DNA from 2 places in the Pseudoalteromonas sp. BZA4 genome. Region 2 is predicted to be linked to the other one. Evidence: predicted binding sites of a transcription regulator. Region 2 holds the regulator's gene; the other holds the start of a gene.
The links. Region 2 encodes NrdR, which represses ribonucleotide reductase genes. Its sites were predicted from a motif close to AAACACNANATNTNGTGTTT; they were not measured.
Positions count from the first base shown of each region.

Region 1: a site for NrdR is predicted at 2,219-2,238, ahead of nrdA (class 1a ribonucleoside-diphosphate reductase subunit alpha). Genes of this name have one in related genera too.

Region 1 covers NZ_JBECOT010000001.1:224,320-227,746, forward strand. The annotation lists gene nrdA (class 1a ribonucleoside-diphosphate reductase subunit alpha) at 1-2,115, opposite strand, end outside; gene ABMY41_RS00935 (HAD-IA family hydrolase) at 2,508-3,182, opposite strand; gene ubiG (bifunctional 2-polyprenyl-6-hydroxyphenol methylase/3-demethylubiquinol 3-O-methyltransferase UbiG) at 3,182-3,427, opposite strand, start outside.
Region 2 covers NZ_JBECOT010000046.1:10,243-13,669, forward strand. The annotation lists gene glyA (serine hydroxymethyltransferase) at 1-1,173, shown strand, start outside; gene nrdR (transcriptional regulator NrdR) at 1,282-1,731, shown strand; gene ribD (bifunctional diaminohydroxyphosphoribosylaminopyrimidine deaminase/5-amino-6-(5-phosphoribosylamino)uracil reductase RibD) at 1,734-2,873, shown strand; gene ABMY41_RS16165 (riboflavin synthase) at 2,878-3,427, shown strand, end outside.

The DNA of each region.
Region 1 (3,427 bases), on a different contig from region 2:
TTCGTACTTAGATGGATCATAGTTAGTGTTTGCAGAGATCGTTTGGTCAACGAATTTTTGCATAATACCAACAAGTTGTAGATAACCATCGTTTGAAGGAATATCCCACAGTAGCTCGTAGTTATCTTTCAGATTTTCATAATCTGGCACTACTTGCTTTAAGATACCATCTTTACTTGCTTTAACGCTGATATGACCACGTGGTGGCTCAATACCATTTGTTGCGTTAGAGATTTGCGATGATGTCTCTGAAGGCATAAGGGCAGATAGCGTTGAGTTACGCATACCGTGCTCTTTAATGCTTTCGCGTAATGAATCCCAATCTAAGTGAAGCGGCTCTTCACAGAACTGATCTAGGTCACGTTTGTAAGTATCTGTTGGCATAATGCCTTGAGAATACGTTGTCTCGTTAAATTTAGGACACGCACCACGTTCTTTCGCTAACTCATTTGATGCTTTCATTAGGTAATATTGAATTGCTTCAAATGTTTTGTGAGTTAGGGCATTTGCGCTGCCATCTGAGTAACGCTTACCATTTTTCGCTAAGTAGTACGCGTAGTTAATAACACCAATACCTAGCGTACGACGACCCATGGTCGCGTTTTTAGCCGCAGGAACTGGGTAGTCTTGGAAATCAAGTAAGTTATCAAGGGCACGTACTGCAAGTTCAGCAAGCTCTTCTAATTCGTCAAGTGATTCAATTGCACCTAAGTTAAACGCCGACAGCGTACAAAGTGCAATTTCACCTTCTTCGTCCATTACATTGCTAAGTGGCTTAGTTGGTAATGCAATTTCTAAACATAAGTTAGATTGACGAATTGGCGCCACAGTCGAGATGAACGGGCTGTGCGTATTACAGTGGTCAACGTTTTGTAAGTAGATACGACCTGTGCTCGCACGCTCTTGTGCAAACATTGAGAATAACTCAATCGCCTTAATACGTTTTTTACGAATTGACTCGTCTTGCTCGTATTTGATGTATAGCTCATCAAACTTCGCTTGATCTTCAAAGAACGCATCGTATAGACCTGGTACATCTGAAGGGCTAAATAATGTGATGTAATCGTCTTTAATTAAACGGCTATACATTAATTTATTGAACTGCACACCGTAGTCAAGGTGACGTACACGGTTATCATCAACACCACGGTTGTTCTTAAGAACAAGTAGGTTTTCAACTTCTAAGTGCCAAAGCGGGTAGAACAACGTTGCTGCGCCGCCACGAACACCACCTTGTGAACAGCTCTTAACCGCTGTTTGGAAGTGCTTATAAAACGGAATACAACCTGTGTGGTACGCTTCGCCGTTACGAATAGGGCTACCAAGCGCACGGATGCGACCGGCATTAATACCAATACCCGCACGTTGTGAAACGTATTTAACAATCGCAGACGATGTTGCATTAATAGAATCTAGGCTATCACCACATTCAATAAGTACACATGAGCTGAACTGACGTGTAGGGGTACGTACACCAGCCATGATAGGTGTAGGTAATGAAATTTTGAATGTAGATACTGCATCATAAAAACGCTTGATGTAATCAAGGCGTGTCTCTTTTGGATAATCAGAGAATAAGCTTGCAGCCACTAAGATATATAAAAACTGTGCACTTTCGTAGATTTCACCAGTAACACGGTTTTGAACTAAATACTTACCTTCAAGTTGCTTTACAGCAGCATAGCTGAAGTTTAAGTCACGGTTGTGATCAATGTAAGCATCTAACTCGTCAATTTCTTGCTCGGTATAGTCAACAAGTAGGTGTTGATCATAACGCTTGTCTTCAACTAATTTCGTGATGTGATCGTATAAGCGTGGTGGCTCAAATTGACCGTACGCTTTTTTACGTAAATGGAATACAGCTAAGCGAGCAGCTAGGTATTGGTAATCAGGCGTATCTTTAGAGATCTGATCAGCTGCAGCTTTGATGATTGTTTCATGAATGTCATCGGTACGAATGCCGTCATAAAATTGAATATGTGATTTTAATTCAACTTGTGAGACAGACACATTCTCTAGACCTTCTGCGGCCCAAGCGATTACGCGATGGATCTTATCTAGATCAAGTGACTCTTTACGGCCGTCACGTTTGCTTACAGATAGCTGTTGGTTCATAGTTTTGCCTGTATTCCTTGGGAAATTATAGTTGTAAAGACAAAGGTATTCTTTATGTAATTATTATTATTAAACGCCAGGGTGATCTAATTGAATAACATTTAGCCACAATATCTGGTGTTGTTTAAATTGCAGATCACAAGATAGTGTGGTCTGCGCTGTTTTGCAAGGGATAGAATTGCCCCATTTTGTGGATAACTATTGGATAAACGCATTGTGTTAGTGACCATTAACCTTTGAACATTCATAGACGACGAAATTTGTAGAAATCAACAAAAGATCCAGAAAATTTACCGTTTTTAAAAATAAATTTTGACTGATTTTTTTATCATCAATGAATGCTCAAAAGTAAATCAAATCACAATATATGGTGTTTCAGTTATCAAATAACACTATATATGGTTAAAACCATCAATCGGCGTTTGCCAATTGAAATCCGCTTGCCAGCCAAGTGCGGCATCTACACTGGGTATATAACCCCATAACGCTGTTGCGCTGTACATATTGGCCGCTTTTGCAGCTTGAATATCACGTTCAGCATCACCGATATACAAACAACGGCTCGGATCAACGTCTAAGATCTCAGCGGTGTGTAATAGTGGATCCGGTGATGGTTTTGACACAGCTAATGTATCGCCACTCACAACCGCTTTTGCATCACGCAAAGAGGGAATAGCTTGCACTAAGGGCTCAGTTAAAAAGCCGGGCTTATTAGTCATAATGCCCCACTTAATATTGTTTTGCTCAAGTGCAATTAAAAGCTGTTCTATGCCGTTGAAGCATTTACTGTGCACAGCAATATCTTCGGCGTAGTAGTTAAGAAGCTGCTGGCGCAAGGCGAGTTGTTCAAGTTCAGGCCATTTATCACCAAAGCCCACTTCTAATAATGCATTTGCACCGTTAGAAGCAGCAGGGCGATAAACATGCTCAGCAACAGGCGCCACATTGGCATCTGCTAATACTCGGTTTAATGCACCACCTAAGTCATCTGCGGTATCGAGTAGTGTGCCATCTAAATCAAAGATAAATGCATCAAAATCGATAGAGGGTGCTTGCACACCACTCATCAGGCTAGTTTCTCAAAGTGCAGGATGTAATTAACACTTACATCATCATTTAAGCTGTACTGCTTAGAAAACGGGTTATAGTGAAGGCCAGTACTAGCGCGTACTTTTAATCCCGCTTCTTCTGCCCATGCAATAAGCTGTGCAGGTTTGATAAACTTTTTATGGTCATGAGTACCTTCTGGCACCATCTTTAAAAGCTTTTCAGCACCGACAATAGCAAACAAGTAGGCTTTTGGTGTTTTATT
Region 2 (3,427 bases):
CACATCGAACTGATCGCGTCTGAAAACTACTGTAGCCCACGCGTACTTGAAGCGCAGGGTTCTCAGCTTACCAACAAATATGCTGAAGGTTACCCAGGCAAACGTTACTATGGCGGTTGTGAGCATGTTGACGTTGTTGAGCAACTAGCTATTGACCGTGCAAACGAATTATTCGGCACAGATTACGCTAACGTTCAACCACATGCGGGTTCACAAGCAAACGCAGCTGTTTTCCAAGCACTTCTTCAGCCACACGATACAGTACTAGGTATGAGCTTAGCTCATGGTGGTCACTTAACTCACGGTTCACACGTTAACTTTTCTGGTAAAACGTACAATGCAATTCAATACGGCCTAAACGATGAAACAGGCGAAATTGATTACGCTCAAGTTGAAGCACTTGCATTAGAGCACAAGCCAAAAATGATCATCGCTGGTTTCTCTGCATACTCAGGCGTTGTTGACTGGGCTAAATTCCGTGAAATCGCTGATAAAGTAGGTGCATACTTATTCGTAGATATGGCTCACGTTGCTGGCCTTATCGCAGCGGGTGTATACCCAAGCCCAATCCCTCACGCACACGTTGTTACAACAACAACTCACAAAACATTAGCAGGTCCTCGTGGCGGTCTAATCGTTTCTGCATGTGGTGATGAAGAGATCTATAAAAAGCTAAACAGCGCTGTTTTCCCTGGCGGTCAAGGTGGTCCTTTATGCCACATCATCGCTGCTAAAGCGGTTGCTTTCAAAGAAGCATTACAACCAGAATTCAAAGCGTACCAAGCACAAGTTGTTAAGAACGCACAAGCGATGGTTGAAGTACTGCAAGAGCGTGGCTACAAAGTTGTTTCTGGTAAAACAGACAACCATTTATTCCTTCTTGACCTAATCGATAAAGATATCACAGGTAAAGATGCTGACGCTGCACTAGGTAACGCAAACATCACTGTTAATAAAAACTCAGTACCAAACGACCCACGTTCACCGTTCGTAACGTCTGGTCTTCGTATTGGTTCTCCGGCTATTACTCGCCGTGGTTTCAAAGAAGCTGAGTCAAAAGAGCTTGCTGGCTGGATCTGTGACGTACTAGACAACATCAACGATGAGTCTGTACAAGCAGAAGTAAAAGAGAAAGTTAAAGCTATCTGTAAAAAATTACCAGTTTACGCTTAATTACTGGTTAAACCGTAATTAAGATAACAATAGCGTTGTTTTTTGCTATTATAAAGGCCGCTTACTAAGCGGCCTTTTTTTGTTTTTTATAAACGGAAGTTGAACCCTATGCATTGCCCTTTTTGCACCGCAAAAGATACTAAAGTAATTGATTCTCGACTTGTTGGCGGTGGTCACCAAGTGAGACGTCGACGTGAATGTAACGAATGCCATGAGCGCTTTACCACCTTTGAAGGCGCTGAACTTGTGATGCCAAGAGTCATCAAGCAAGACGGTAGCCGCGAACCATTCAATGAAGACAAGTTACTGAATGGCTTGCATCGCGCTTTAGAGAAACGCCCAGTGAGCACTGAGCAGGTCGACGAAGTCGTTAACATCATTAAATCTCAACTTCGTGCTACAGGTGAGCGTGAAATCTCTAGCCATTTAATTGGCGAGTGCATCATGGAGTCACTGAAGAAACTCGACAAAGTGGCCTATGTGCGTTTTGCATCGGTTTATCGTTCATTTGAAGATATTCGCGAGTTTGGTGAAGAAATCGCTCGTTTAGGTGATTAATCATGTCGTTTACAGAGCTTGATACGGCTTACATGGCGCGTGCCATTGAGCTGGCTAAACAAGGTCGTTTTACTACGACGCCAAACCCGAATGTTGGCTGTGTTTTGGTTAAAGATGGCGAAATAGTCGGTGAAGGGTTTCATCAATTAGCAGGGCAGGGCCATGCTGAAGTGAATGCCTTGGCTGTAGCTGGCGACAACGCGAAAGGCGCCACTGCATATGTGACTTTAGAGCCTTGTAGTCATTATGGACGCACACCGCCTTGTGCCGAAGGTTTAAAAGCAGCAGGTGTAAGCAAAGTGATTGCTGCCATGGTTGACCCAAACCCTGCGGTGAGTGGTCGCGGCCTACAAATTTTAGCGGACGCAGGTATTAGCGTTGCATCTGGTTTACTTGAACAACAAGCGCGCGATTTAAATAAAGGTTTTTTAAAGCGTATGGAAACAGGGTTGCCATATGTGACTTGTAAGATGGCGTGTAGTTTAGATGGTAAAACCGCGTTAAATAACGGCCAAAGTAAATGGATAACAGGCTCTAAAGCGCGCCAAGATGTGCAAGCATTTCGTGCGCAAAGCTGTGCTATCTTAACCGGTGCAGACACCGTTATTACTGATAATGCCAAACTTAATGTTCGTGTTGATGAGTTGCCATTTACCATGCCAACCTCGTTGCCTTTGCGCCAACCAACCCGAATCATTATTGACTCACAAAACAGGTTAACGCCTGAACTTGCGTTATTCAGCATCGAGAGCCCGGTGATAATTTTTACCACTTCGCTTGATAATCACACCAAGTGGCCTCACTTTGTTAAACACGAAGTAGTACCAGCAAATAACAATAAAGTTGATTTATCGGCGGTTTTAAAGCGTCTTGCTGAACTACAATTTAATCATATTTGGCTCGAAGCAGGTGCGACCCTCGCTGGCGTGTTTGCTGAGCAAGATTTAATTGACGAATACATTGTTTATATTGCCCCTAAGTTAATAGGTGATATGGGCAAAAGCTTACTAAACTTTGCAGAAGTCACCATGATGAGTGATATCACTGAACTGACCTTTACTGATACAGTGATGATTGGCGATGATATTCGCTTAACAGCGATAAAAGCAAAGCAAGCCACAGACATTGAAAATAAAGAGTAGCACTATGTTTACTGGAATTATTGAAGCAACAGGTAAAATTGTTGAACTAACACAAAAGCAAGGTGATCTAGCTATTCGTATTCAAAGCCCTAATTTGGATATGAAAGACGTCAAGCTCGGTGACAGTATTGCTACCAATGGTGTGTGTTTAACGGTTGTCGCTAAACATAGCGATGGTTTTAGTGCTGACTTATCAAACGAAACAATCAGCTTAACTGGGTTTGCACATTATAAAAAAGGTCAAACAGTTAACCTCGAAAAAGCCATGCAACCAGTTTCTCGCTTAGGCGGGCACTTAGTGTCAGGCCATGTTGATGGTATTGCGACTGTCGAAAGTATTAGTCCCAATGCTCGTGCAACCGAGTACTGGTTAAGCACAGACAATGATTTAATGAAGTACATTCCGTACAAAGGTTCGGTGTGTATTGATGGCATTAGCTTAACCGTCAACGAGGTTGAGCAAAATCGCTTTAAGCTGACAATTGTTCCGCATACTGCAGAGCAAACAACGATTGCAGAATTTCAGGTGGGGACTCAGGTGAACTTAGAAGTTG